DNA from 3 places in the Halomonas sp. YLB-10 genome. Region 3 is predicted to be linked to each of the others. Evidence: predicted binding sites of a transcription regulator. Region 3 holds the regulator's gene; each other region holds the start of a gene.
What was found. The regulator FNR, encoded in region 3, switches genes on or off when oxygen is low (the NO sensors DNR and NnrR bind a similar motif). The targets are predictions, from matches to a motif close to TTGATNTANATCAA.
Positions count from the first base shown of each region.

Region 1: a site for FNR is predicted at 2,337-2,350, ahead of petA (ubiquinol-cytochrome c reductase iron-sulfur subunit). Genes of this name have one in related genera too.
Region 2: a site for FNR is predicted at 3,882-3,895, ahead of pflB (formate C-acetyltransferase). Genes of this name have one in related genera too.

Region 1 is NZ_RRCU01000004.1:164,532-174,614, forward strand. It holds gene zapE (cell division protein ZapE) at 1-1,078, shown strand, start outside; gene rplM (50S ribosomal protein L13) at 1,300-1,728, shown strand; gene rpsI (30S ribosomal protein S9) at 1,742-2,131, shown strand; gene petA (ubiquinol-cytochrome c reductase iron-sulfur subunit) at 2,505-3,104, shown strand; gene EBB56_RS10710 (cytochrome bc complex cytochrome b subunit) at 3,104-4,363, shown strand; gene EBB56_RS10715 (cytochrome c1) at 4,363-5,133, shown strand; gene sspA (stringent starvation protein SspA) at 5,311-5,937, shown strand; gene EBB56_RS10725 (ClpXP protease specificity-enhancing factor) at 6,029-6,535, shown strand; gene EBB56_RS10730 (BON domain-containing protein) at 6,741-7,331, opposite strand; gene EBB56_RS10735 (phosphoheptose isomerase) at 7,333-7,926, opposite strand; gene EBB56_RS10740 (YraN family protein) at 7,970-8,344, opposite strand; gene EBB56_RS10745 (penicillin-binding protein activator) at 8,331-10,083, opposite strand, start outside.
Region 2 is NZ_RRCU01000002.1:25,881-35,963, reverse strand. It holds gene EBB56_RS22105 (PaaI family thioesterase) at 1-66, shown strand, start outside; gene htpG (molecular chaperone HtpG) at 309-2,213, shown strand; gene EBB56_RS21835 (tetratricopeptide repeat protein) at 2,331-3,236, opposite strand; gene EBB56_RS21830 (hypothetical protein) at 3,236-3,736, opposite strand; gene pflB (formate C-acetyltransferase) at 4,107-6,383, shown strand; gene pflA (pyruvate formate lyase 1-activating protein) at 6,472-7,215, shown strand; gene sstT (serine/threonine transporter SstT) at 7,342-8,562, opposite strand; gene trpA (tryptophan synthase subunit alpha) at 8,992-9,819, opposite strand; gene trpB (tryptophan synthase subunit beta) at 9,845-10,083, opposite strand, start outside.
Region 3 is NZ_RRCU01000001.1:838,808-848,890, forward strand. It holds gene EBB56_RS03495 (heavy metal translocating P-type ATPase) at 1-1,979, shown strand, start outside; gene ccoS (cbb3-type cytochrome oxidase assembly protein CcoS) at 1,976-2,206, shown strand; gene EBB56_RS03505 (sulfite exporter TauE/SafE family protein) at 2,203-2,889, shown strand; gene fnr (fumarate/nitrate reduction transcriptional regulator Fnr) at 3,044-3,784, shown strand; gene ttcA (tRNA 2-thiocytidine(32) synthetase TtcA) at 3,945-4,904, opposite strand; gene EBB56_RS03520 (hypothetical protein) at 5,285-5,524, opposite strand; gene EBB56_RS03525 (3'-5' exonuclease) at 5,597-6,289, opposite strand; gene EBB56_RS03530 (DUF294 nucleotidyltransferase-like domain-containing protein) at 6,286-8,109, opposite strand; gene EBB56_RS03535 (sodium:solute symporter family protein) at 8,212-10,005, opposite strand; gene EBB56_RS03540 (DUF4212 domain-containing protein) at 10,044-10,083, opposite strand, start outside.

The DNA.
Region 1 (10,083 bases), on a different contig from region 3:
CCAGGCCAATGCCGTGGCGCATCTGCAGCGACTGTATGACGAGCTGGTGGCAGCGCCCAGGGCCAAGGCGCCGGCGGCGGCGGCGGCGCGTGACGGCTGGGCGTCGAAGGTGAAGGGCCTGTTCGGGCGCAAGGAGGAAGAGCAGGAGCCGGCGCTGCCAGCCATCTCCGGGCTCTATTTCTGGGGCGGCGTCGGTCGTGGCAAGACCTACCTGGTCGACACCTTCTACGAAGCGCTGCCGTTTCCCCAGAAGATGCGCACCCATTTCCATCGCTTCATGCAGCGTGTCCACAACGAGCTGGATCACTGCAAGGGCGAGAAGAACCCGCTCCGGCTGATCGCCGGCAAGTTTGCCGAGGAGGCGAGGGTGATCTGTTTTGACGAATTCTTCGTCAAGGACATCACCGATGCCATGATTCTGGCCAATCTGCTCGAGGCGTTGTTCGAGCGCGGTGTGGTGCTGGTCGCCACCTCCAACATCGTGCCGGACGATCTGTACAAGGATGGCCTGCAGCGCTCTCGCTTTCTGCCGGCCATCGATCTGCTCAAGCGCCACTGTGAGGTGGTCAACGTCGATTCCGGCGTCGACTATCGACTGCGGGCGCTGGAGCGCGCCGAGATCTTCCATTCGCCGCTGGACGAGGCGGCGGATCAGGAGCTCGAGCGCAGCTTTCGCGAGATCGCCGGTCAGGCGGGGGAAGAGCAGGTGCCGGTGGAGATCAACCATCGCATCCTCAAGGCGCGTCGACTGCACGAGGACGTGGTCTGGTTCGACTTTCTCGAGCTGTGCGACGGGCCGCGCAGTCAGAACGACTACATCGAGCTGGCTCGCGAGTTCCACACGGTCCTGGTGTCCTGTGTGCGGCGCATGGACGCCGCCACCGATGATCAGGCCAGGCGCTTCATCAACATGGTCGACGAGTTCTACGACCGTGGCGTCAAGCTGTTGATGTCCGCCGAAGCGCCGGCAGAGGCGCTGTACCAGGGTGGCAAGCTGGAGTTCGAGTTCGAGCGCACTCTGTCCAGGCTTCAGGAGATGCAGTCCCGGGAGTACCTGGCGCTGCCCCACAAGCCTTGAACCGACGGTGATTGCGTGTGTCCGAGGGGGTGACGGCACGCTTTCGCTCATGTAGAATGCGCGCTCGCTCGACCGTTGTGGCGGCATCGTCCGGATTTCCGGGTGCCGCGCAACCAAGAAAAATAGGGATGATCTCTTCGCGGCGTGGTCTCGCTGAACACCTGTCGGGTGTCCAGAACACGACGAAAGGGATCCAACACATCGAATTGGTGATTTCATCCATGAAGACGTTCAGTGCTAAGCCGCAGTCCGTCCAGCGCGACTGGTATGTCGTCGATGCCGCGGACAAGACGCTCGGTCGTCTGGCTACCGAAATTGCTCGCCGCCTGCGTGGCAAGCACAAGCCGGAATACACTCCTCACGTTGATACCGGCGACTACATCGTCGTGATCAATGCCGAGAAGGTTAAGGTCACCGGCAACAAGGCCAGCGACAAGATGTACCATCGTCACACCGGTTATCCGGGTGGCCTGCGTTCCATGACCTTCAGCCAGCTGATCGACCACGCTCCCGAGCGTGTCATCGAAGGTGCCGTCAAGGGCATGCTGCCGAAGGGTCCGCTGGGCCGTGCCATGCACGCCAAGCTCAAGGTCTACGCCGGTTCCGAACATCCGCACGCTGCCCAGCAGCCGCAAGAACTGAACATCTGAGGGGATCTTCGCCATGACACAGCAGTATTACGGTACCGGGCGCCGCAAGACCTCAACCGCGCGCGTCTTCCTCAAGCCGGGCACCGGCAAGATCACCGTCAACAGCCGTGACCTGAACGAATACTTCGGTCGCGTGACTGGCCGCATGGTGGTTCGCCAGCCGCTGGAACTGACCGAGACCCTCGGCCAGTTCGACGTCTATGTCACCGTCAAGGGTGGCGGCGGCAGCGCCCAGGCCGGCGCCATTCGTCACGGCATCACCCGTGCCCTGATGCAGTACAACGAGGACTTCCGTCAGCCGCTGCGTGCTGCCGGCTACGTCACTCGTGACGCACGTGAAGTCGAGCGTAAGAAGGTCGGTCTGCGCAAGGCGCGTCGTCGCCCGCAGTTCTCCAAGCGTTAATCACCCACGCTTGCCGATCAACAACGCCCGGGCCATTGGCCCGGGCGTTGTCGTGTCCGGGGTTCGAAAAATTGTGTGCTGTAGTGCTCTGATGGTGGGGATCATCGGGTCGCCTGGCGGCGCTTGTTTCCCTCGTTAATCTGTCATCGTCTATGCCTTTTGAGCCGCCCTGTCCCTCAAGGCGAACAGGCACAGTGGTATAAAGTTGTTCCACGTCAACTGTCTGGGGCTTGCGCAGGGGGTCTGGGTCAGCCGGCTTCTTGTGCCGGTGGGGGGGATTTCCTAACATACAATCCACTTGTATCCGTGGTCACGGACATTCAAGGGGCCGTGAAAACAACAACGGATAAAGTCTGATGGGAGAAACCAGATCATGGCAGACAACGGCGTGAACAAAGGGCGACGCCGTTTCCTCGTAGGGGCGACCTCCGTAGTTGGAGCAGTCGGCGCCGTCGGGGTAGCGGTACCCTTTGTGGCTTCCTGGCAGCCTAGTGCCAGGGCTCGGGCGGCGGGTGCGCCCGTTCAGGCGGATATTTCGAAGCTCGAACCCGGGCAGCGAATGACCGTCGAGTGGCGGGGCCGTCCTGTATGGGTCATCAATCGCACGCCGGAGATGATCGAACGTACCGAGGCGTTGACCGACGAGGTGCTGGCAGACCCGGATTCCGCCAAGCCGATGCAGCCGGACTATGCCGGCGGTTCGCTGCGCTCCATTCGGCCCGAGATCGGTGTGCTGGTCGGCATCTGTACGCATCTGGGCTGTTCACCGCTGTTCAAGCCCGAGCCCAACGCCGAAGGCGTCGGTGTCGATGACTGGCCCGGTGGCTTCTTCTGCCCGTGCCATGGTTCGCGCTTCGACCTGGCGGGCAGGGTGTTTCGCAATGTGCCCGCTCCGGTGAACCTGGAAGTTCCACCCTACTACTTTGTCAACGAGTCGGTCATCGTGGTCGGCGAAGACGGGGAGGGCGCATAATGGCGAATCCCAACAAGGCCAAGGCCGAACGCGGTTTCATGCGCTGGGTCGATGATCGCTTCCCCGCCACCCAGATGTGGCAGGAGCATCTGTCCGAGTACTACGCGCCCAAGAACTTCAACTTCTGGTACTTCTTCGGCTCCCTGGCGCTGCTGGTGCTGGTCAATCAGATCCTCACCGGTGTCTGGCTGACCATGAGCTTCAACCCCAGCGCGGAGGGTGCCTTCGCCTCCGTCGAGTACATCATGCGTGATGTCGAGTACGGCTGGCTGATCCGCTACATGCACTCCACCGGCGCCTCGGCGTTCTTCCTGGTGGTCTACCTGCACATGTTCCGCGGCCTGCTCTATGGCTCCTACAAGGCGCCGCGTGAGCTGGTGTGGATCTTCGGCATGGCGATCTACCTGGCGCTGATGGCCGAAGCCTTCATGGGCTATCTGCTGCCCTGGGGACAGATGTCCTACTGGGGTGCCCAGGTCATCATCTCGCTGTTCTCCGCCATCCCGAGTATCGGTCCCGACCTGGCCCAGTGGGTGCGCGGTGACTATCTGATCTCCGGGATCACGCTGAACCGCTTCTTTGCCCTGCACGTGGTGGCGCTGCCTATCGTGATCCTGGCGCTGGTGGTGTTGCACATCATTGCCTTGCACGAGGTGGGGTCCAACAATCCCGATGGCATCGATATCAAGGCCAAGAAGGACGAGACCGGCAAGCCGCTGGACGGCATTCCCTTCCATCCCTACTACACGGTGAAGGATATCGTCGGAGTGGCGGTGTTCCTGTTCGTGTTCTGTGCGGTGATCTTCTACTTCCCGGAAGGCGGCGGCTACTTCCTCGAGAAGCCCAACTTCGAACCGGCCAACCCGCTGAAGACGCCGGATCATATCGCCCCGGTGTGGTACTTCACGCCCTTCTACGCGATCCTGCGCGCCATCACCTTCTCGCTGTTTGGTCTGGACGCCAAGTTCCTCGGGGTCATCTTCATGGGGGCGGCCATTGCGGTGCTGTTCGTGCTGCCCTGGCTCGACCGCTCTCCGGTGCGCTCCATGCGCTACAAGGGCTGGATCTCCAAGGTGATGCTGGTGCTGTTCGCGATCAGCTTTGTCATCCTCGGGGTGCTCGGGGTGCTGCCGCCGACCGGCGCCAGGACACTGCTGGCCCAGATCTGCACCGTGATCTACTTCGCCTTCTTCGTGTTGATGCCCATCTATACGCGGCTGGAGAAGACCAAACCCGTTCCTGAAAGGGTGACTGGCTAATGAAAAAGCAACTGTTCGCACTGCTCTTCGCGCTGGTCCCGCTTTGCTCCTTCGCCGCGGGCGGCGAGGGGGTGCACCTGCGCAGCATGTCGCCGGATCTGGAGAACCAGGCCTCGCTGCAGAACGGGATGAAGCTCTACGTCAACTACTGCATGGGCTGTCATTCCCTGGAGTACCAGCGTTTCTCCCGCGCGGCCGAGGATCTGGGGATGCCCCAGGATCTGGTCGAGGACAATCTGATCTTCTCGCCGGAACTGGGGTACAACGACCAGATGCACAAGGCGATGAGTGCCGAGGATGCCGAGGTATGGTTCGGCAAGGCGCCGCCGGATCTGACCCTGGAGGCCAGACTGCGCGGCACCGACTGGATCTACAGCTATCTGCTGAGCTTCTATCGTGACAGCGAGCGTGCCACCGGGGTCAACAATGTGGTGTTCCCGGCGGTGGGCATGCCCAACGTGCTCGAGCCGCTGCAGGGGGTGCAGGAGAAGGTCTGTGCAGCCTCCGATCATGCGGTCGGTGACGCCGAACTCGATCCGCTGACCGGCAAGTACCAGTCCTGCGAGACCCTGCAGGTGACGTCGCCGGGCAGCATGGAGCCCAAGGAGTTCGAGCAGGCGGTGTATGATCTGACCAACTTCCTGGCCTACGTGGGTGAGCCGTCCAAGCTGCATGCCCAGGCGCTGGGACCGAAGGTGCTGATCTTCATCCTGCTGTTTGGCATCATCGCCTACTTCCTCAAGCGCGAGTACTGGCGAGACATTCACTGACCGATTGGTCCACCATGGCGGGCGCGGGGTCGATGACCACGCGCCCGTTGCCTTTTCTGGTATCATCGTTGCGCCCGGGCGGACCCGCTGCGGGAGCAAAGATGTGCCCCTGATGCCCCCCCGAGAAGGGGGTTGTCGTGTTATCATCCCGGCTTGAACTGATGCGAGGATTGTTTCATGGGTGTAGTGGCCAAGCGGTCGTCGATGATCTTCTACTCCGGTGGCGAGGACCATTTCAGCCATCGTGTGCGGATCGTGCTGGCTGAGAAGGGCGTGGCCGTGGATATTGTCGAGGTGACCGACGACAAGCATCCCGAGGAGTTGGCGGACCTGAACCCTTACAACAGCGTCCCCACGCTGTTGGATCGTGACCTGGTGCTCTACGAGTCCAAGGTCATGATGGAGTATCTGGACGAGCGTTTCCCGCACCCGCCGTTGCTGCCGGTCTATCCTGTCGCGCGTGCCCAGAGCCGACTGTGGATGCATCGTATCGAGCGCGAGTGGTGCCCGATGGTCGATCGCATCCTGTCCGGCAGCAAGAAGGAAGCCGACAAGGCGCGCAAGGAGCTGCGTGAAAGCCTGATCGGTATCTCGCCGATCTTCGAGGACATGCCCTTCTTCATGAGCGAGGAGTTCACCCTGGTGGACTGCTGCCTTGCGCCGATCCTGTGGCGTCTTCCTGCGCTCAATATCGAGCTGCCCGAGAAGCAGGTACGGCCGCTGATGGGCTACATGGAGCGCGTGTTCGCCCGTGATGGCTTCCGTGCTGCGCTGTCCGAGGCCGAGCGCGAAATTCGTCCCTGATGTTTTGCTTGAACGGAATGCCTGAGCCGTGTGTGTCCGGTCGCCACCGGAGTCGCCCGAGTTCCCATTCGCCAACCAAGAGGGCCATATCATGAAGTCGAGCCGTCCCTACCTGGCCAGGGCGCTGTACGAGTGGCTGCTGGATAATGAATTGACGCCGTATATCGTCGTCGATGCGGAGTACGAGAACGTCGAGGTTCCCAGGCAATTCGTGCAGAACGGCCAGATCGTGCTGAACCTTGGCCCTACCGCCGTGCGTGATCTGGACATGGGCAACGACGTGATTCGTTTCTCGGCGCGCTTCAGTGGCAAGTCGGAGTTGCTGTTTGTACCGCTGCCTGCACTGATTGCCCTGTACGCCCGCGAGAACGGCGTCGGCATGGTCTTTGGTCACGAGCCTGAGCTTCCCGTCGAAGAGGCCAACGACGTCGATGCGCCGGCCCTGGAGAGCGTCAAGGATTCGTCAGAGGAGGAGTCTCCTGCCGCTTCCGATGAGGACGCAGGCGGTGAGTCCGATGGCGGCGATGGCGTGGATGAAGGTGTCGAGAGGTCCAAGCCGCCTCGCAAGGGGCGTCCATCCCTCAGGGTGATCAAGTAAGGCCATCGGGCGCATCGCGCTCTAAAGGTGGTCGGCGGCGAGCTGTCGTCGGCTTGATCTGCTGGAAAAGCGTGACCTCTTCACAAGCGGGACCTCTTCACAAGCGTGATCTCATAAAAAGCGGCGAGCCCTCAGGCTCGCCGCTTTTTTGTGCATCTTTTGCGCTTGAGGGGCGTGCCTTCTTGCGAGGGCACGCCTGTCGCCATCAGTCGATGTAGTCGAATACCTTGACGATACGCTCCATGCCGCCGGCGTTGGATACCACATTGACCGCACGGTCGGCCTCGGCGTGGGTCACCAGGCCCATCAGGTAGACGGTAGCGTTCTCGGTGACCACGGTGATGCGGCCGGAGTCGACCTGATCGCTGGTGGCGAGGGCGGTACGTGCCTTGGTGTCCAGCCAGGCGTCGTTGAGGCGCTGACTGGTGGGCAGGTTGGCCGCCACGCTGAGTTCATTGTGGACCCGGCGAACGTTGCGCACCTGGCTGACGATCTCTTCGGCGCGCTGCTTGAGCTCTTCGCTGGGGACCTGGCCGGTCAGCAGTACCACGCCGTTGTAGCTGTCGACGTTGATCCTGGCGTCCTTCAGGCGTGCATCGACGCGTCCCAGGTTGTGGGCGGCCTTGGTCTCGATGCTCTCGTCCTCGACGGTCGCGCCCAGGGTGCGCTCGCCGTAATCCTCGTCGATGGTGCCGGGGTTGGTCACCGAGGTTACGGTGGTGCAGCCGGCCAGCAGGGCGGACAGCAGCAGGGCGGTAATCAGGGGGCGTGTCGAACGGGAATCGCGTTGCGTCATGTTATTCACTCGCACCAAAGAGTTGTTCGTCGATAAGGTCACACAGGCAGTGGATCACCAGCAGGTGAACCTCCTGAATACGGGCCGTGGAGGTGGCCGGCACCCGGATCTCGCAATCGTCCTGTCCCAGCAGGGAGGCCATGTTGCCGCCGTCCCGTCCAGTCAGGGCCACCACCGTCATGTCACGGTCATGAGCGGCCTGGATGGCCTGGATGACATTGGCCGAGTTGCCGCTGGTGGAAATCGCCAGCAGCACGTCGCCAGGCTGGCCCAGGGCGCGCACCTGCTTGGAGAACACCTCGTTGTAGCTGTAATCGTTGGCGATGGAGGTCAACGTCGAGGTGTCGGTGGTCAAGGCCAGGGCCGGCAGACTGGGGCGCTCGCGCTCGAAGCGATTGAGCAGTTCGGAGGAGAAGTGCTGGCTGTCGCCGGCGCTGCCGCCGTTGCCACAGGCGAGAATCTTGCCGTCGGTGACCAGGCTCTGGACCATCATCTGGCTCGCGACCTCGATGAACGGTGGAAGCACTTCGCTGGCGTAGGTCTTGGTGTCGATACTGTCGTTGAACTGTCCGAGAATTCGGCTCTGGAAATCCATGCTGCCTTCCTGGTCCATGGGGGCTCGCCGGGAGCCCGCTGTGTCAGTTTGCTTCGAATGCACCGGCGATCCACTGGATGTCGAGGCTCGGTGACGAGCCGGTAACGGCCAGGACATCGAAGCGGCAAGGACATGATAGCCCGTTGCGGTGGAGATAAAAACGCGCCGCCCGGATCAGGCGGCGTTGTTTGGTGATGGTGATTGTTTCTGCAGGATGGCCGTGGCGGATGCTGCGGCGGTGGCGCACCTCGACGAACACCAGGGTCTCGCCGTCGCGCATCACCAGATCGATCTCGCCTCCCTTGGCGCGCTGGTTGCGCGAGATCGCTATCAGTCCACGCTGGCACAGCCAGGCCTCGGCGTGACGCTCGATGGCCTGGCCGCGGGCGACGGCGTCTATGGCGTCAGGGCGCCGCATCACCGAGGCCGTCACTGAACACGGGAGCCGGCACGCCGCTGCTGAACTGCGCCCATGGCAGTTCGCGGTAGATGCGGCCATCGCCGGCGGCGCTCAGGGTGCCGGTAGCGCCCTGCATGCGTGAACCCGGCAGGGCCTGGATCTGCGGCATGCGGCGTGCCAGTTCGTAGGCGTCGACGCCCATCGCCATCAGGCGGAAGATGGCTGGCTTGTCCTCGGCCTTGAGCTCTCGATAGGTGTCGTAGAACGGGAGAGCCTCGGCACCGCCCACGGCGGCGTCGGGAATGTTCCAGGGGATATCGGGGAACTGCACGCCGTCGAGGTCGCGGTCCAGGCGCGACTGAGGGGTGCCTTCGTAGAGGTGTGAGGTGGCGTACACCGGCAGATCGGAGGCCGAATAGTATTCCAGTGTCGGTGGCACCTGGCGGGCGAAGTCCGGCAGGGCCAGCAGGAACAGCATGTCCGGACGCGGGTTGCTGATGGCGCGGCGGGTGCTGTCGGTGGCCGAGGCGCCGGGGTTGTAGCGCACCGCCGTGGCGATATCGCCGCCCAGTTCGCTCCAGGTGTTCCAGAAGGCCTCGCCGACCCGCTGACCCCAGTCGTTGTCCGGTACCAGCATGGAGGCGCTGCGGTGGCCGTCCTGCCAGCCGCGGCGGGCCGCCTGGCGGGCTTCGTCTTCTGCCGACAGGCCGTACTCGTAGAGGTTCTTGGTCTGGTTGGAGGCGGACTGGCCGTAGTTCAGCGCCAGGGTCGGCAGGGGTACCTCGGCGCGGCTTTCGAGTCGGGTCACGTCGCTCTTGTCCAGCGGGCCGATGACCACCTGGGCGCCGCTGCTCTGGGCCTGCTGATAGAGTTCGTCGAGATTGCCGTTGGAGGCGTCGAAGAAGCTGAGCTGGGCCCCGTTTCCGCCGCCGTTGACCACATTGGCCTGGTGGCTGCGAATTCCCTTTTCGATGGCGTCGGCGACGCCGGAAAGCGGGCCCGACTCGGGCAGCAGCACCGCGATGCTCTGCACGCTCTTGCCACGCAGTTCACGCAACTGGGTGATCTGGGTAGGCAGGCGACGGTTGGCGGGGTGGTCCGGATTAGCCACGCGCCAGTCATCGAGACGAGCGAATAGTCTCTGGATGTCACCGCCGCTCTGGTTGACCAGGCGGGTCAGCTCGAGCCAGCCGGTGACGATGGCATTGCCGGGCTCTTCAAGTGCCTCGAGCTGGCGGCCGTTGAGTGCGCTCAACTGGTCCCAGATGGCGTCGTTGATGTCCTCGCGGCCGGTGGCGCTCTGCACCTGCATCAGCAGGCGAGCCGACTCGAGTGGTTCGCCCAGCTGGCCCAGCGCCAGCCCCTGGCGCAGGCGCAGCAGATTGGCTTCATCGTTGGGCAGCTGCATCTCGTCGAGCACGCTGGCGGCTCTGACGACCGCCTGGGGATCGCCCTCACTGTCCCCCAGTTCGGACAGCAGCAGTGCCCACTGACGCCGGCTGTCGCCGGAGAGCTGGCTGTCGTCCAGGCTGTTGAGGACTTCCAGTGCCTGGGGGCGGCGTCCGGAGCGTGCTAGGATGTCGGCCGCCCTCAGCCGGGTCTGCGCCGCTTCGGTGCCTTGTTGCTGGGCGGCTTGCGCCAGTAGTTGGTCCGGGTCGTCGTCCATGGCCCGCTGTACGATGCTCGGCGTGAAGCTGCAGCCGGCCAGCGTGATGGCCAGTACAGCGGCGGCCACGGGGCCGCGAGTCAAAGTCCTC
Region 2 (10,083 bases), on a different contig from region 3:
CAGGACGACGAAGACGCGCCGGTTGCCCGGGCTCGCTTGACCTACGTGCTGGGGGCGCCGGCGTAGGTGAGAGCCGGCCTGGGCAGCCGTTAGCCGGGTGACCACGGCCAGGGACGTCGGCCCAGGTCTGGCCAGCCTTGATGTGAAGGTGCCAGCCTTGACTTGGTGGCGCCAGCCTTGAAAAGCGCAGCACGGACCCCATATCGATTGTCATCTTGAATGACGTGCGGCGCGAGCCGTGCACTCTGGACCGCCAGCGAGCCATCGCTGGCCCGGAAATCGCCATGTCGAAAGGGGTTCGATCTACCATGACCACCGCTACCCACGAAGAAACCCTGGGCTTTCAGACCGAGGTTAAGCAGCTTCTCAACCTGATGATCCACTCGCTGTACTCCAACCGCGAGATCTTTCTTCGGGAGCTGATCTCCAACGCCGCCGACGCCTGCGACAAGCTGCGTTATCAGGCGCTGGACAATGATGCGCTCTACGAGGGCGACAGCGAGCTGCGCGTCGAGATCGAGCACGACAGCGAGGCCGGCACCGTCACCCTTCGTGACAACGGTATCGGCATGAACCGCGAGGACGTGATCGCCAACCTGGGCACCATCGCCAAGAGTGGCACCGCCGAGTTTCTCAAGCAGCTTTCCGGCGAACAGCAGAAGGACGCCCGGCTGATCGGCCAGTTCGGGGTCGGCTTCTATTCTGGTTTTATTGTCGCCGACGAGATTACCGTGCGTACCCGCAAGGCCGGTGACGCCGCCGATGCCGGCGTCGAGTGGCGCTCGAAAGGCGAGGGCGAGTTCGTGGTCGCCGAGATCGAGCGCGAGAAGCACGGCACCGAGATCATCCTCCACCTCAAGGAGGACGCCAGGGAGTTCGCCGACGACTATCGCCTACAGAGTCTGGTGCGCAAGTACTCCGACCATATCGAAGTACCGGTGAAGATGCCGCGTACCGAAAAGGCCACCGACGACGATGGCAACGAGGTCGACGGTAGCGAGGTCACCACCTGGGAGACCGTCAACGAGGCGACCGCGCTGTGGGTGCGGCCCAAGAGCGAGGTCTCCGAGGACGAGTACAAGGCCTTCTACAAGCACGTGGCCCACGACTTCTCCGACCCTCTGACCTGGAGCCACAACAAGGTCGAGGGCAACCTGGAGTACACCAGCCTGCTGTACGTGCCGGGCCGCGCACCCTTCGACCTGTACGAGCGTGACGGCGCCCGTGGGGTCAAGCTGTACGTCCAGCGCGTGTTCATCATGGACGATGCCGAGCAGTTCCTGCCGCTGTACCTGCGCTTCATCAAGGGGGTGCTGGACACCCGCGATCTGTCGCTGAACGTGTCCCGTGAGCTGCTGCAACAGGACCCGAAGGTAGAGAAGATCAAGTCCGCGCTGACCAAGCGTGCCCTGGACATGCTCAAGAAGCTGGCCAAGGACAAGGAAGCCTACCAGACGTTCTGGAACACCTTCGGTTCGGTGCTGAAGGAAGGCCCGGCGGAGGACTACGCCAACCGCGACAAGATCAGCGGCCTGCTGCGTTTCTCTTCCACCCACACCGACAGCGCCACCCAGGATCAGTCCCTGGCCGACTACGTGGAGCGGATGAAGGAAGGTCAGGACAAGATCTACTACATCGTCGCCGATGGCTTCAACGCCACCAAGAACAGCCCCCACCTGGAAATCTTCCGCAAGAAGGGCATCGAGGTGCTGCTGCTCCACGATCGCATCGATGAGTGGCTGATGAGCCATCTCACCGAGTTCGATGGCAAGAAGTTTGCCGATGTTGCCAAGGGCGATCTGGACCTGGGGGACGTCGAGGACGAGGACGAGAAGAAGGCGCAGGAGGAGACCGCCAAGTCCAAGGAGGATCTGGTCAAGCGGGTCAAGGAAGCGCTCGGCGAGGAGGTTCAGGAGGTCAAGATCACCCACCGCCTGACCGATTCACCGGCCTGTGTGGTGCTGCCCGAGCACGAGATGGGCTTCCAGATGCGCCGTATCATGGAGGCTGCGGGCCAGAGCCTGCCCGAGGTCAAGCCGATCCTCGAGCTCAATCCGGACCACGCTCTGGTCGCTCGCCTGGAAGGGGCCGACGGTGACGGCTTTGGTGATCTGGCGCGGATCCTGCTTGATCAGGCGATCATCGCCGAGGGCGGCCATCTCGACGATCCGGCCGCCTACGTCAAGCGTCTTAACGCCCTGTTGAGTGCCTGACAAGCTGGCTGCCTAACTCAAGAGCTCAAGCGCCCCAACCACGACGCCACCTTCGGGTGGCGTCGTTGCGTTCAGGCAACTGCAAGGCGACGTCCTTGCCGCGCCGATGGCGGTTGTTCAGCGTTTCAGGCTGGCGAAGAGCTCGGGGCACTGGCGCTGCAGCTCCCTGTCGTCGAGCATGGCCTCACGCTGACGCTGGATGGCGTGACCTCGGCGCTTGAGCACCGCATCGATGTCATCGCCGCTGGCGCAGCTCACCTTGAGCAGGTTGATCAGTGCGTCCAGCCGCTGGGGAGAACTCGCCAGGGCCGCCTCGATATCCGCCCGGGCCCTGTCGTATTGGCCCAGGCGGTAGTAGGCGTAGCCGCGGTAGGAGAGCGCGTCGTTGTTGTTCGGGTCGATCGCAAGCGCCCGGGTGTAGTCGGCCACCGCCCCCTCGAAGTCGCGCTCGATGCGCTTTCCACGTCCCGCGCTGACCTGCTGCTGGGCCGACTGCATGGGGGCCTGGCGGGTGATGATGGTCAGGTAACGCGGCGCCACATCGCTGCCGAGGGCCAGTGCGGCCTCGAAGTAGCTTCGAGCCTTGTCGAGCTCACCGGCGGAAAAGGCGTTGATGCCAGCGTTGTTGAGGGTCTTCAGGCGCACCTCACGCAAGCCGTCATGACCTTGACTCGCCCTGAGCGCCTGCTCAAACAGCGCTGAGGCGTCAGCGTGGCGGCCTTCCCGATAGAGAATCCAGCCCTGGGCGTTCAAGCCTTCCATCCGGGCCAGCGGATCAGGACTTTCGAGCAGAGGACGTAGTTCGCGCAGGGCGGCCTGGTTGTCACCCTGCTGCAACAGCGCCTTGGCCCTGGACAGCGGGGCCTGCTGGGCAGCCACCGGCCACGCCACCCCGACGCTCAGCAGCACGATCAGCAGGGCGTTTATCGTAGACGTGGGGTGGCGCCGTCGTTTTCCCTTCGCTGGCCCGGCCAGGTCTGTCGCCATCGCGCGCGACGCCAAGGCGCCCTGCCTGTTCTTCATTAGAAGCCTACCTGCGGAGAATCTCGCTCCGCTGCAGCGATGACGTCGGCCAGTTGGCTCTTCAAGGCGTCGCGCTCCTGCTCGATGGCGATCAGCCGGCCGTGCAGATCGTTGTTCAAGATGCGCAGCACATTGTCGTCCTGGACCTTCAGCACGACCGTGCCCCGGCCATCCAGCGGCATGTCCCGCTCCTGCAGGCGGATGACCGGCAGCACGCCTTCCGGCGGGGCGATGGAAAGATTGACCTGGCTCGAGGGTTTCATCATTGCCATGGCCAGCCCACCGACGAAGAACAGCATACTCAGCGCCATGAACAGCCTGGCGTTCTTGGAGATCTCCTGCAGATAGCGAATGCGCAACTCGGTGCCCTCTCGGGTCTCGCCAGAGCGCTCGTTTAGCAACAGGGTGTGGGTCTTGTTGAGCAGGTGGTAGCCGAGGATCAGCAGCACCACGGCGAAGCCTGGCAGACCGTACTCCAGAAGCGTGGGAAAGCTGTTCATCACGGGCACCCGGCGGTGGGACAGGGCTCAGGCCTACGTATGCCCTTGTCAGCATAGCGCAGGCGGCCGTCCTCGCCGCGCGAAATTGGCCTGGTACAGGTTTCTTGGCCGCTTCGCTCGCGCTGTATCGCCGTCCCGTGGCGCCATGATGCGGGTCAAGTAGGGGCGACGGGACTACTGCTAAGGTCGAATTGTGCTCTCGAGGGCAGGTGTTTTTTCGCCGATCGAGAAGCGTGCAGCACACCCGCCGCCTCCGATGCGGCGACCGCTGCTGCCACCGAACAGGCGGGTCGGCTGCCATCTCCGAGGGATGGCCGTCGCTCAGCATGCAGGACTAGCGTTGTCATTTACTCTGTTGAGGTGCAAGTCGATGAAAGAGCAATTCGCGCGAGCGTGGGAAGGGTTTGCCGGGGGCGAGTGGAAGAAGGGCGTCGACGTACGAGACTTCTTGCTGGCCAACGTGACCCCCTACGAGGGTGACGAGCGTTTCCTGGTCAGCGAGCCGGCGGCCAGCACTCGCGAGCTGTGGGACACTGTGATGGAAGGCGTCAAGCAGGAAAACGCCACCCATGCACCGCTGGACTTCGACACCTCGCTGGTCTCGACCATCACCGCTCATGACGCCGGCTATATCGATCAGCGTCTCGAGACCATCGTTGGACTGCAGACCGACGCGCCGCTGAAGCGGGCGATCATGCCCAACGGCGGCATCAAGATGGTGGAGGGCTCATGCCAGGCCTACGGTCGTGAACTCGATCCTCAGGTCAAGAAGGTCTTCACCGAATTTCGCAAGACCCACAATCAGGGGGTGTTCGATGTCTACACCCCGGACATCCTCAAGTGTCGCAAGTCAGGGGTGCTGACCGGACTGCCGGACGCCTACGGTCGTGGACGCATCATCGGTGACTACCGCCGGGTCGCCCTTTACGGCGTCGACTTCCTGATGCGTGACAAGCAGGCGCAGTTTGCCTCGCTGCAGCAGCGCTTCGAACAGGGCGAGGACCTGGAGGCGGTGATCCAGCTGCGCGAGGAAGTCGCCGAGCAGCATCGTGCACTCGGCCAGCTCAAGGAAATGGCCGCCAAGTACGGCTTCGACGTCTCGGTCCCGGCTGCCACCGCCCAGGAGGCCATCCAGTGGACCTACTTTGGCTACCTGGCGGCAGTGAAGTCGCAAAACGGCGCCGCCATGTCACTGGGACGTACTTCCAGCTTCCTCGATATCTACCTGGAGCGTGACCTGCGCCAAGGCGTGATCGACGAAGCCCGCGCCCAGGAGCTGGTCGATCACTTCATCATGAAGCTTCGCATGGTGCGCTTCCTGCGCACCCCTGAGTATGACGAGCTGTTCTCCGGCGACCCGATCTGGGCCACCGAATGCCTGGGCGGGATGGCACTGGACGGACGCACCCTGGTCACCCGTACCAGCTTCCGTTTCCTCAACAGCCTCTACACCATGGGCCCGAGCCCGGAGCCCAACCTCACGGTGCTGTGGTCCGAACAGTTGCCCGACGGCTTCAAGCGCTACTGCGCCAAGGTGTCCATCGATACCTCGTCGATCCAGTACGAGAACGATGACCTGATGCGCGTGGACTTCGCCTCCGACGACTACGCCATCGCCTGCTGCGTGTCTCCCATGGTGATCGGCAAGCAGATGCAGTTCTTCGGTGCCCGAGCCAACCTGGCCAAGACGCTGCTTTACACGATCAACGGCGGCGTCGACGAGAAGCTGAAGATCCAGGTCGGCCCCAGGAGTGAGCCGATCGCCTCCGAGGTGCTCGACTTCGACGAGGTGTGGGCACGCATGGATGGCCTGATGGACTGGCTGGCCCGCCAGTACGTGACCGCTCTCAATGCCATCCACTACATGCACGACAAGTACAGCTACGAGGCGGCGCTGATGGCGCTGCACGACCTCGACGTCAAGCGCACCATGGCCTGCGGCATCGCCGGGCTGTCGGTGGCGGCGGACTCGCTGTCGGCGATCAAGTACGCCAAGGTGCGCCCGGTGCGTGATCCTGACGGCGTGGCGGTGGACTTCGAGATCGAGGGTGACTACCCCTGCTTCGGTAACAACGATCCGCGCGTCGACGATATCGCCTGCGAGCTGGTCGAGACATTCATGAACAAGATCCGCAAGCTCAATACCTACCGTGGCGCCGAGCCGACCCAGTCGGTGCTGACCATCACCTCCAACGTGGTCTACGGCAAGAAGACCGGCACCACGCCGGACGGTCGTCGCGCCGGCGAGCCCTTCGCCCCGGGTGCCAACCCCATGCACGGGCGTGACACCAAGGGTGCGGTGGCCTCGTTGACGTCGGTGGGCAAGCTGCCCTACGCCCACGCCAAGGACGGGATCTCGTATACCTTCTCCATCGTGCCGAGGGCGCTGGGCAAGGACGAGGGCGCCCAGCGCAGCAACCTGTCAGGCCTGCTCGACGGTTACTTCCACCACAGCGAGCGTCAGGAAGGCGGACAGCACTTGAACGTCAACGTGCTCAACCGCGAGATGCTCGAGGACGCCGTGGTCAATCCGGACAAGTATCCTCAGCTGACCATTCGCGTGTCCGGCTACGCGGTGCGCTTCAACTCCTTGACCGCGGAACAGCAGCGCGACGTGATCTCCCGGACCTTCACCGAAACGCTCTGAGTCGATAGTCGTCTCGCCCGGGGCCGCGACAGCGGTCCCTTTCCGGGCTCCGGGTCTCTCCCGGAGCCCCTTTTCGTGAGGAGTCCCGATGATGATCACTGGCCGTCTCCATCACCTGGAGAGCTGTGGTGCCGTGGATGGCCCAGGCATTCGCTTTCTGGTGTTTCTACAGGGCTGCGTGATGCGCTGTCAGTACTGCCACAACCGCGACAGCTGGGATCGCCAGGGCGGACGTGAGGTGACGGTGGACGAGATACTCACCGAAGCCAGGAGCTATCTGCCGTTCATGCGGGCGTCGGGGGGCGGCATCACCTGCACCGGCGGCGAGGCGCTGCTGCAACCGGCGTTTGTGCGCGACCTGTTTCAGGCGGCCAAGGCCGAGGGCATGCACACCTGCCTCGACACCAATGGCTACGTCTGCCACTACGATGAGGTCCTCGACGAGTTGCTTGCCGCCACCGACCTGGTGCTGCTGGATCTCAAGCATCTCGACGAGGGCGTGCACCGCGAGCTCACCGGTATCCCCCGACGCCGTCCCCTGGCCTTTGCCCGTCATCTGGCGGCGATCGGCAAGCCCACCTGGATTCGTCAGGTGATCGTGCCTGGCTTTACCGACAGCGAGGCATCCATGCACCTGCTGGGGGAGTTCGTCGAGACCATGGACAACGTCGAGCGTATCGAGCTGCTGCCCTATCACGCACTTGGCGAGTACAAGTGGCAGGAGCTGGGAGAGCACTATCCGCTGGCAGGAGTGGCGCCACCGAGTGGCGAGACCATGCAGCGCCTGGTGACGATCGCCTCGCGGTATCATCCGGAGGTCATCGCTGGCTGACGTGGCGATGTCGCCCGCTCGAACAACACAGCGAGCCCCTTTCACCCTTTGGTGAGAGGGGCTCGCTGTTGTTTCAGGAGAGCTGTTGTTTCAGGAGATGAGCAAGCGCGGCAGCGCCTCTGGGCGTCAGTCGCTCAGTTCGCCCCTGCGGCTGGCGGCGGCGGTGAACAGCACATCGGTGGAAGAGTTGAGGGCGGTCTCGGTGGAGTCCTGGACCACGCTGATGACGAAGCCGATGGCGACCACCTGCATCGCCACGTCGGCGGAAATGCCGAACAGGCTGGCGGCCATGGGAATCAGCAGCAGCGAGCCACCGGCCACGCCGGAGACGCCGCAGGCGGCCAGGGCGGAGACCACGCACAGCAGCAGGGCGGTGACGAAGTCCACGCTGATGCCCAGGGTATGGGCGGTGGCAAGCGTCATGACGCTGATGGTGATGGCGGCACCGGACATGTTGATGGTGGCGCCGAGCGGGATCGAGATGGAGTAGGTGTCCTCATCCAGCTTCAGACGCTTGCACAGCTCCAGGTTGACCGGGATGTTGGCTGCGCTTGAGCGGGTGAAGAAGGCGGTGATGGCGCTACCGCGTAGACAGCTGAAGACCAGCGGATAAGGGTTCTGGCGAGTGGCCAGGAAGACGATCAGCGGATTGGTCACCAGGGCGACGAACAGCATGCAGCCGACGATCACCGACAGCAGTTGGGCGTACTCCAGCAGCGCACCGATTCCGGCTTCGGCCAGGGTGCCGGCGACCAGTCCGAAGATACCCAGCGGTGCCAGACGAATGACCCAGCGCACCAGGGTCGATACCGCCTGGGACAGGTCCTCGATCATGCCCTTGGTAGCGGCACTGGCGCTGCGCAGCACCAGGCCGAGGCTGACGGCCCACACCAGGATGGCAATGAAGTTGGCGTTCATCAATGCGCTGACCGGGTTGGCCACGGCGCTCAATAGCAGGTTGCGCAGGATCTCTACCACGCCGCCTGGCGGATTGCCGCTGGCCTGAGCGGTATTCAGGGTCAGTTCGGTGGGGAGGGCGAAACTGGCCACTACTGCCACCAGCGCCGCCACCAGGGTGCCGATCAGATACAGCACCAGTACGCTGTGGATCTGGGTCGGCTGGCCGCGCTGATGGCCGGCGATGGCGGCCATCACCAGCACGAAGACCAGCACCGGGGCGACCGCCTTCAAGGCCGAAATGAATACCTGGCCGAGCAGCGATACCGAGGCGGCGAGCTCGGGGGACAGGGTGGCGACGGCGATACCGCAGAGGATACCGATCACGATCTGAGGGATCAGCCCCAGACGATTCAGCGCCTTGAAGGGGGCGCTCAAGGAGGTGGACATGGCTCTGGTCTCGAAGCGTGGAGTGTGCATCGACCGTCGCGTCAGGACGGATGGGCGTCGGCTTGTGGCCGGAAGGAGGGCGATTCTATCACCGTCGGCCACACCCAACGGTTCGACTTAAGCATGATATCAGCAGTAAGAATCTGGCATGGATCAGCAGTTGCATAGATGGTGTGGCTGCATTCCAGGTGTCCGCTGAAAATATTGACTGGGTCGGGGAGATGTTCGGCCCGGTGGCAGCAAGCCCCGCCTGATCGGCGGGGCTTGCGTGGGGAAGAGAGGCTTCCCGGGAGTGGCTTGGCGCAAGGCCTGGCGTGAGTCTCCTCGAGGCGTCTTTCTGTCGAGCAGACGCCGACAGGGCCTTTGTACCGGGATCACGCGATAAGGAGTTCTTTACCGGGGTTCTTGACCGGGGTTCTTTGCCAGGGCTTAGCGGGCGCCGGTCAGCGCCTGGGCCAGCTCGCGCGTCAATTCGAGCACGGCTTGGGTACCTTCGGCGGGAGTGTCGCCGCTGGCCTGGGCATCGATCAGCGCCGAACCTACCACCACGCCGTCGGCGAAGGCGCCGATCTCTCTGGCCTGGGCGGCGGTGCGAATACCGAAACCGACGGCGATGGGAATATCGCTGTGCTCGCGGATGCGGGCTACCTCCTGTTGCACGCGTTCGGCGCTTGGCGCAGCACCGCCGGTGACCCCGTTGCTCGAGACGTAGTAGAGGAAGCCCGAGGTATTGGTGAGCACCCCCGGCAGGCGTCGGGCATCGGTGGTGGGGGTCGCCAGACGAATGAAGTTGAGCCCGGCTTGATTGGCAGGCAGGCACAGCTCGTCGTCATGTTCCGGCGGCAGGTCGACCACGATGAGACCGTCGACGCCGGCAGCCTTGGCCTGATCGAGAAAGCGTGTCACGCCACGGGCGTAGATGGGGTTGTAGTAGCCCATCAGCACGACCGGTGTCTGTTGATCGGTCCGACGCAGTTGGCGGACCATCTCGAGGGTCTTGTCCATGGTCTGGCCGGCATCCAGCGCCCGGCGGGTCGCATGCTGGATGGCGGTGCCGTCGGCCATGGGGTCGGTGAACGGCATGCCGAGTTCGATCACATCGGCGCCGGCCTCGCCCAGGCCCTTGAGAGTCGCGAGGCTGGTGTCATAGTCGGGATCACCGGCGGCGATGTAGGTCACCAGGGCGGCGCGTCCCTGCTGGCGAGTCTCGGCGAAGCGACGTGCGAGGCGCCCCTCGGCGGTAGTGGTCGTGGTCATGGTCTCTCTCCTGGAATCCGGGGTGTCAGTCCTGCTGGTCGGGCTTTCCCAGGCCCAGTTCATCGGCAAGACATTCGGTGGCGGTGGCCATGTCCTTGTCGCCGCGGCCGCTCAGGTTGACCACCATCAGATGATCCGCCGGCAGTCGCGGGGCGCGCTTGATCACCTCGGCCAGGGCGTGGGAAGACTCCAGCGCCGGGATGATGCCTTCCTTGCGACATAGCAGGGTGAAGGCGTCCAGCGCCTCACGATCGGTGGCCGCCA
Region 3 (10,083 bases):
GGCTCAAGCAACAGTCGCGCCAGATGATAAGGCGCCTGATCGTGGCGGCAGTCGGCATGATGCAGGTGCTGATGTTTTCCATCCCGCACTACGTCGACGGCGGTGATCTCAGCACCGAGTTCGAGCGTCTGTTTGCCTGGCTATCGCTGGCGCTGACCACTCCGGTGGTACTGTACTCGGCCCAACCCTTCTTCGTCGGCGCCCTGCGCAATCTGCGAACCCGCGTGCTGGGCATGGATGTGCCGGTGGCGCTGGCCATCGGTGGTGCCTTCGTCGCCAGCACCTGGTCGGTCGTGAGCGACTCCGGGGACCGCTACTTCGACTCGGTCAGCATGTTCACCTTCTTCCTGCTGTTCGGACGCTACCTGGAGTCTCGCGCCCGTACCCACTACGGCCGCAGCGGCAATGCCCTGGCCAGCGCGCTGCCGAGTGCCGCGGTGCGCCTCGACGAGCAGGGCGATGAACGCGTCATCCCCGCCAGTCAGCTGGTCCCGGGGGACCGGGTTCGGGTCAGCCCCGGCGCCCAGATTCCTGCAGATGGCACCCTTACCTCGGGCCTGGCCCAGATCGACGAGTCGCTGCTGACCGGCGAATCGCTGCCCTGCCTGCGTCGCCAGGGAGATACCGTGCACGCAGGTACCCTGTGCATGGACAGCCCGATCGAAGTGATGGTCACCCGCGTCGGCGACGATACCCGCGCCGCCGGCATTCTCGATCTCACCGACCGTGCCTTCGCCCATCGTCCACGTATCGCCCGCCTGGCCGAGCAGGTGGCCCATCGCTTCGTGTTGAACCTGCTGGTCATCACCGCCCTGGTGGCGCTGGTCTGGAGCCTGATCGACCCTAGCCGCAGCCTGTGGATCACCCTGTCGGTACTGGTGGTGACCTGCCCCTGCGCCCTGGCGCTGGCGACCCCCACCGCCCTGACCGTGGCCCACGGCCGGCTGAGACGTGCCGGGGTACTGGTGACCCGAGCCGATGCGCTGGAGACCCTGGCCGGCCTCGATCGCGTCGTCTTCGACAAGACCGGCACCCTGACCCGGGGGCGTATGCAACTCGCCGAACACCGGCCGCTGAGCGACGACGAAGGAAGCGCCAACAATGGCGAGATGGACGCTGCCGCCAAGCGCCGGCATCTGGCACTGGCGGCGGCACTGGAGACCGGCTCGGAGCACCCCATCGCCCGTGCCTTCGCTGCCTGGCGCGACGCCAGCTGCCAGGCCAGCGAACTGCGCAATCACCCGGGTCAGGGCGTGGAAGGCGTGATCGACGGCCGGCGCTGGCGACTGGGCCAGCCGCGTTTTGCCTGCCTGGGCCAACCCGTTACTGAGCTCCCTGGCGCAGGGCTTTGGCTGCTGCTGGCCTGCGAAGGCAAGCCCCAGGCCTGGTTCAAGCTCGACGATCAGCCCCGTGACGACGCCGCCGAGACCCTCGCCGCCCTCGCCCAGCGGGGGCTTGCCATCGAGATCCTGTCGGGCGACCGCGCAGTCAACGTCGGCCAGCTGGCCCGCACGCTGGGCGTCGATCAGTGGCGTGGCGAGGCCACCCCCGAGGACAAGCTCGGGCACTTGAAGGCGCGACAGGCACAGGGTGAAAAGGTGGCCATGGTCGGTGATGGCATCAATGACGTGCCGGTACTGGCCGGCGCCGACCTTGCCATCGCCATGGCCGGGGCCAGCGACCTCACCCGCACCCGCGCCGATCTGGTATTGCTGGGCGAACCGCTCACGGGTATCGTCGAAGCCATCGAGGTGGCCCGCCAGACCCGTCGCATCATTCGCCAGAATCTGTCCTGGTCGGTGCTCTACAATGTCGTGGCGCTGCCCGCAGCGGCGCTGGGCTTCGTGCCCCCATGGCTTGCCGCCATCGGCATGTCACTCAGCTCGTTGCTGGTCATCGGCAATGCCCTGCGTCTGCGGCGCGGACGCACCAGGCCGACCGCGACACCTTCACCCGTCACCGCAAGCCCCGGCCCATGAGCATCCTTTACCTGTTGATACCCTTGTCGTTGATCCTGCTGGGCCTGGCGGTCTGGGCCTTCTTCTGGGCGGTGCGCAACGACCAGTTCGAGGACCTCGAAGGCCCCGCCTATCGCATCCTGTTCGAGGATGAGGACGACACTCGCAGTGCCGATGACGGCGCTTCCTCGTCCGAAACGCCTGCGCAGACATCCGATCGTGATCCATCGTCCAGAGGGCCTGAGTGAATCCTACCGGCCTCGAGCTGCCTCCCATGATGGCGGCCTTCGTGTTTGGCCTGCTCGGCGGTGCACACTGTATTGGCATGTGCGGCGGTATCATGAGCGCCCTGACCTTTGCCATCCCACCCAGCATGCGTCAACCTTGGCGGGTGAGCACACTTGTGCTCGGCTACAATGTAGGTCGTATCACCAGCTACTGTGTGGCGGGCGCTCTGGTTGCCGCCCTGGGTTCGGTGATCGGCCTTTCGCCGACCCTGCGTGGCCTGATGCAGATCGTCGCCAGCCTGATGTTGATCCTGATGGCGCTTTACATTGCCGATCTATGGAAAGGCCTGCGTCACGTCGAGGCACTGGGACGTCACCTCTGGAGGTACCTGGAACCCGCAGGCAGACGCCTGTTGCCGGTGGTGCGTCTGCCCCAGGCGGTGGCGCTGGGCGCCATCTGGGGCTGGCTGCCCTGTGGCCTGGTGTACTCGATGCTGGCCTGGAGCCTGGCACGGGCCGAGCCCCTCGAGGGCGCACTGCTGATGGCGAGCTTCGGTCTTGGTACGCTTCCGGCGCTGGTGGTGACGGGCCTCGCCGCAAGACAAATGCAGGCCCTGCTGGCGCATCGGGCAACACGCCTTGTCGCCGCTGGCATGATCATCGCCTTTGCCGTCTGGCAACTTTGGACTGGGCTGCACCAATGACGCATCCTACCTCTAAGTTATTAATCCTAAAGAGGTAGACGCCACTTTTAGCTGATCTGAGGGTGTAGAATAGTGCCATCAACGTGCTGTACGGGCGACGTCTGTTCTCCCCATGGCCCAGTCAATATCGATCCCAGATCCACAGGAGCTGCGAATGAGTCCTACGGCCCAAGATCGGCGGCGTCCCATGCTGCATGAGACTCGCTGTGAGTCCTGCAGCCTGAGTTCCTTGTGCCTTCCGCTGTCGCTGGAGACCGCCGACCTCGAGCGCTTCGATTCCATCATCCGTCGTCACCCGCCGATCAAGAAAGGCACACGATTGGTCGAGCAGGGAGATCGCTTCACCAGCGTCTTCGCGGTCCGATCGGGGAGTCTCAAGCAGATCACCACCGAAGGCAGCGGCGAAGCTCAGTTGACCAACTTCTTCCTGCCCAGTGAACTGGTTGGCCTGGATGGCATCGACGACGGCCGCTATCCCGGCAGCGTGGTGGCGCTGGAGACCACCACGGTGTGCGAGATTCCCTTCGACCGCCTCGATGCGCTGACCCAGACCCTACCGGAGCTGCGTGCCCAGCTGTTTCGCACCCTGAGCAAGGAGCTGCGAGAGGACCGCCGGATGATGCAGCTGCTGTCACGCAAGACCGCCGATCAGCGCCTGGCCTGCTTCTTCCTCGGCCTGTCGGACCGCTTCCGCCGCCGCGGCTATTCACCGTTCAGCTTCCGCCTGTCCATGTCCCGCGCCGACATCGGCAATCACCTGGGGCTGGCGGTGGAAACGGTCAGCCGTATCCTCGGGCGTTTCCAGCAGCAGGATCTGGTGGCGGTATCGGGACGTGAGGTCAATATCCTCGACCTGACCGCGCTGTCGACCCTGGCCGACACCGAAGTTACCTGAGCGGGCCTGGCGGCAGTGTGCCGGGCTTGGCCAGCAGCGCCCGGTACCCAGGATCTGGAAAGCAAAGCGTAATAGATGGCGTGTGACAAGAAAGAGGCCGCATCCGGAGATGCGGCCTCTTTTGCTGTCATGGCGTCATGCACATTCGCTGTTGGCGAGATCAGCCGGCATCCACCACGTCGATGCGCCGGGCCTGGCGTTCGGCCTGTACGGCCTCCAGCCCCTCGAAGTCGAACAGTTGCCGATCCGCCAGCTGCGACGGCGCCACATTGGTCACCGCCTTGAACATGCTCTCGAGGCGCCCGGGATGCTTGACCTCCCACTCGGCCAGCATCTCCTTGACCACCTGGCGCTGCAGGTTGGGCTGGGAACCACACAGGTTGCACGGGATGATCGGGAACTCCATCGCCTCGCTGTAGGCCTGGATATCGGCCTCGCGGCAGTACGCCAGCGGGCGGATGACGATGTTCTTGCCGTCGTCGGAGAGCAGCTTGGGCGGCATCGCCTTGAGGCTGCCACCGAAGAACATGTTCAGAAACAGCGTCTCGAGAATGTCCTCGCGGTGGTGGCCCAGGGCGATCTTGGTCGCCCCGATCTCCTCGGCGAAGCCATAGAGAGAGCCGCGCCGCAGGCGTGAGCAGAGCGCGCAGGTGGTCTTGCCCTCCGGCGTCTTCTCCTTCACCACCGAATAGGTGTCGCGCTCGAGGATGTGGTAGTCCACGCCGATACTGTCCAGATAGTTCGGCAGCACATGCTCCGGAAAGCCCGGCTGCTTCTGATCCAGATTCACCGCCACCAGCGAGAAGTTGACCGGCGCGTTGCGCTGAAGGCTGCGCAGGATCTCGAGCATGGTGTAGCTGTCCTTGCCACCAGACAGACACACCATGATCTTGTCGCCTTCCTGGATCATGCCGTAGTCAATGATGGCGTTGCCGGCCTGGCGGCGCAGGCGCTTCTGCAGCTTGTTGAACTCACGCCGTGCCTTGGCCTGAACTTGGGCTTCCGTCTGATCGCCATCCGCAGCAGGGTCGGCCGGGCTGACACCGGCATCGATCGAGAGATGGTCATCCTCGGGGGTACGGGGATCGAACAGGGTGGCGGAGGCGGACTGTGGCGACATGGGAGCGGGACATCACGGCTGAAAATGAAAGAGGCGCCAGTCTACCATCCGGACGCTTTAGTGGCGAAGAGGTCAGCGACCGCTTACCCCGGCGAGGACAATACGGGAGAGGCTTTTCGTCGGCAGCACATCGGAAACCGCCAAGGACGACACCGCCGTAGTGGCGCCCTTGCGCGTCGTGGCCTGGTCTGGTCTGGTCTGGCAAGTCGAAGAACGCAAGTGCCTGTCAGCCAGGCCCTAGGCGCTGTCCGAAAAGTCGACGAGCGAAGGTTAGACAAGGCAAAAATCGGTGAGAAAGCGCAGTTTACGGGGTGTAAATGAGCATTTTGATCCGATTTTTAACGCCGTATTACCGAGCGCAGGCACTTTTCAGACAAGCCCTAGACGACGTTCAGCGCCAGCAGATAGCGCACCACCACGCCCAGCAACAGCAGCAGGATGCCGGCACGTTGCCAGCCAAACTCGCGCACGGTCAGGGTCAGGCGCTTCTCCCAGAACTTGACCATGCCCCACAGGTCCCGGGTACGGCGATAGTACTGGAGGTAGGCCACCAGCACCGAGACCAGGCCCAGCGCCAGCAGCGTGGGCTCGAGAAGGGTCAACATGGCGTGCAGACTCATGACAGGATCTCCTTGCAGGTGAATGGTTGCCGGTGCGGGCGGCACCGGGTCAGCGCGGATGGCGGCAACGGGTCAGCGCGATGGCGCCGTGAGTGCCCCGCTCTCCAGGCGCAGATGCATCAGCGCCGTGGTGACGGCGTCGCCCAGGGCCGTATGGCGTCCCATGATCGGGACTCCCAGTCGCTCTGCCAATTGTTCAAAGGTCGGCTGCACCTCGATTTCCGGGTGACTTCGGCGCAGCCGCTTGCGGTACTGCTGGGCCACGTCGATGGTGGCGTTGGGCAGCGAGAAGCCGAACTCCGCCTTCAGGTAGCGATCCAGCATGGCCAGGTCGAAGTCGATACACCAGCCGACCAATGGGCGATTGCCGATAAATTCCAGCAGCGTCGTCAAGGCCTCGCGCACCTCGAGGCCGCCTTCCAGGTCGACCCCTCGCAGGCGATGGATGCAGATGGAGTCTCCACTCAGGCTGGCAGGAGGCGCGAGCCGCAGGTCCAGCGACTCGCTGGTCAAGACGCGATCGTCACGAATGCGTACCGCAGCGATGGACACCAGCTCCGCATGACGGGTATCCAGACCGGTGGTTTCGCAGTCCAGGGACACCAGCTCATCGCCGGTATAGGGATTGAACAGCCAGGCGAAATCGCCATCGGCCTGCCGACGCCTGTCGGCCACACGCCTGATCGCTCTCAGCATCGGGTACTCTCCCAAGCGAAACCATTGACGCCAAGGCAGCTTGCCCTGGGGGGCTGCCTCGACACTCATGCATACTCCAGGTGATAGCGGTGGGACAGGCTGGCCTTGAACTCCTTGACCAGATGCAGCGCCTCGCGCAGCAGGTCCCGCTCCAGCGAATTGAGCGACTGAACCACCACTCTGTCCGGGGCGTCCGTAGCCCGGGCATCGTCGCGCCGGTAGGCCAGCTGCGCCCGAAGCCGCAGCTCACAGAACAGCGACAACGCCTCGCCGAGATCCTCCGCCACCACCCGCTCGATGCGCCCGAGTGACGCCAGCGCCGCCAGCCGGTCGTGGGTCGAGGTCTCGCGCAGCCCGCACTCCAGTGCCATGGTGCGAACACCATGGACGATAGGAAAGATGCCACCCTTCTTGATGTCGACGCCGTGCTCGGGCTTCTTCAGCGTTCCAAACAGGGTCAAGGGCGTCGAGAACCGCAACACCCCCCTCGCCAGATGGGTCAGCAACAGTTCATTGCCCCGTGTTTCTTCGATCAGCACGTCGTGGAGTCGGTCCACCAGGGCAAAGTCACCGGCCACCCCCGAGGCGTCGGCAAGCACCGCCAGACGCATCAGGCTTTCTCCGTCGGGTTCGCTGACCCAGCGACGGATGCGCGCGCGCCATTGCGCAAGGGTGCCGACCCACTGGGGGTTGGAGACCATGATGTTGCCCGGGCAGCGCGGATAGCCCAGATCGTCGAGCACGCTGGTGAACCGCGCGGTATCTGCGCTGAGCTCGTCCCACTGCTGGTCATCGGCCAGGATCAGCGCATTGTCCTGGTCGGTCTTCAGGATCTGCTCGCCGCGCCCTTCGCTGCCGAGCACCAGCAGACAGGCGCGCTCGCGCTGAGGGGCCGGCATCGAGAAGTGCCAGGCCTTGCTGATGATGCGCCCATTGAGCGCCGACAGCATGCCCATGGCGAAGCGCATGCGTACCCCCTGGGCCATCAGCGCCTCGACCAGCTCCGGCGCACGCTGACTTGCTTCGCTGAGCGAGGCCAGGGTCGTCGCCTGCTCGACCTGCAGGCTGACCACGTAGCTGCGGCTGGAAAAGAAGCTGAGCACATCGGTCAGCTCCACGACACCGATCAGCCGCTGGCCCTGAAGCACCACCACCCTGGCCACCTTGTGGCGGGTCATCTCGATCAGTGCCTCGAACAGGTACTGGCTTTCGTCCACCGTCACCAGCGACAGATGAGCGATGCCACCGACCTCGGCATTACCGTCGCACCCCTCCAGCACCAGGGCCTCGAGCAGGTCGGTCTTGGTCAGCATGCCAGGACCATCGGGCGTCTCGACCAGCAGGCTGTCGGCGCCCTTGTCCTTGAGGGTCAGCACGGCGTCGCGAATGCATGTCGTCGAGCCGACCTTGAGCGGTTCACGCATGCACTCGTTCACCCGGGCGAGCATGAATCCGGCCAGGGTGACCCCGCCCTCGGCGCGACGTTCGGCCAGCAAGCGCGTCTTGCTGATCAGGCGCTGGTGAAAGTAGTCCGAGAAGGCGGCGTTGTTCTCGCACAGCGACAGAAACAAGGTGTGCGGCATCAGATAACACAGGCTTTCTTCTTCGGCGACGAAGCGGTAACGGCTCTGGCCGTTGATCACGCTGATGGCACCGAACAGATCGCCCCCGGTGTAGTGGCCGATGCGCCCCCCGGCGGGGCCCTCGGCCGGGTCCAGTTCGGCGACTTCGCCCTTGTGGATCACAAAGACGAACTCGCCGGACTGCCCTGCATCGAGGATCACGTCATCCCGCCCGTAGTAGGCGATATCCAGCCCGCCCAGGACCCGCTCGCGCTCGGCCTCGTCGAGCAATGAAAACGGTGGATGAGTGAAGTCGATGTCGATCATGTCTGCTCCATGACCGACCCCGGCGAGGCCGGGGTCGGGGAGTGTTGTCGTCTGGCAGGGGGCGACGGATGGTGGGCCGACGCCCCTGCCTGATGGCCCGCTCTAGTGAGCGTGGGCCTCACCCGCGCCTCTCGGCACACGCACGTTCTCCACCAGTTCCTGGATGTGCTCCGGCGGTGCCGCGGTTGCCCGCGAGACCACGAAGGCCACAACGAAGTGGAGGATCATGCCGAGGGTACCGATACCCTCCGGCGAGATGCCGAACCACCAGATCGAAGGATCGGTGTTGATGAACTTGGTGTAGACGATGTAGATGAAGGTGAAGCTCAGACCCAGCACCATGCCGACGATGGCCCCTTCGCGGTTCATGCGCTTGTCGAAGATGCCAAGCAGGATCGCCGGGAAGAAGGACGAGGCAGCAAGACCGAAGGCAAAGGCCACCACCTGGGCCACGAAGCCCGGCGGGTTGATGCCGAAGTAGCCGGCTACCACCACCGCCACCGCAGCAGCACTACGCGCCGCCAGCAGCTCCCCCTTCTCGCTGAGGTTGGGATTGATCTGCTTCTTGATCAGGTCATGGGACACAGCCGCCGAGATCACCAGCAACAGACCGGCTGCGGTGGACAGCGCCGCGGCCACGCCACCGGCGGCCATCAAGGCGATCACCCAGGCCGGCAGGCCGCCGATCTCGGGGTTGGCCAGCACGATGATGTCGCGGTCGATATAGACCTCGTTGGGGCTGTCGGTAGGCGTATTGGTCACCACCCGCTGCCCGTGCTCGCCAGGAGTTTCCTCTTCCAGCGGGCCGCTTTCGAAAGTCGGCTTGCCCTCGAACGGTGCGCCCGGCCCCATCTGCACACGACCGTCGTCGTTCTTGTCGAGCCAGCCGATCAGGCCCACGCCTTCCCAGCTCTTGAACCAGGCCGGTGCCTCTTCGTAGCTGGTCTCGTGTACCGTCTCGATGATGTTGGTGCGGGCGAACACGCCGACCGCCGGAGCGGTGGTGTAGAGCAGTGCGATGAACACCAGCGCCCAGCCGGCGCTGACCCGGGCGTCACGCACCCGAGGCACGGTGAAGAAGCGCACGATGACGTGGGGCAGACCCGCGGTACCGCACATCAGGGCGGCGGTGATGAAGAACACGTTGATCATCGGCTGGCTGCCGTCGGTGTAGGGCGTGATGCCCAGATCCGTCAGCAGACCGTCGAGACGATCGAGAATGTACTGGCCGCTGTCGTTGCCGGCGGCATCGACGAAGGTGGCACCGAGCCCGGTCTGCGGCAGCACGTGGCCGGTCATCATGATCGACAGGAACACCGCCGGCACGATGAAGGCGGTGATCAGCACGCAGTACTGGGCCACCTGGGTGTAGGTGATGCCCTTCATGCCACCGAGCACCGCGTAGAAGAACACGATGACCATGCCGATGACCACGCCCAGATTGACCTCGACCTCGAGGAAACGGGCGAAGACGATACCGACGCCGCGCATCTGACCGGCGACATAGGTAAAGGACACGAAAATAACGCAGATGACCGCCACGGTACGGGCGATATTCGAGTAGTAACGGTCACCGATAAAGTCTGGCACCGTGAACTTGCCGAACTTGCGCAGGTAAGGCGCCAGCAGCATGGCCAGCATGACGTAGCCACCGGTCCAGCCCATCAGGTAGACCGAGGCGTCGTAACCCAGATAGGCGATAAGGCCCGCCATGGAGATGAAAGAGGCCGCCGACATCCAGTCTGCCGCGGTAGCCATGCCATTGGCGGCAGGGTGGACGCCGCCGCCGGCGACGTAGAAATCCTTGGTAGACCCGGCACGCGACCAGATCGCGATACCGATGTAGAGCGCGAAGGACGCCCCTACAAATATATAGGTAAGTAGTTGTACATCCATGGAATCAATTCCCGTTCATTGACGTTATTTTGCGGGTGTCACTGTTCGTGGACGTCGTACTCTTCATCGAGCTTGTTC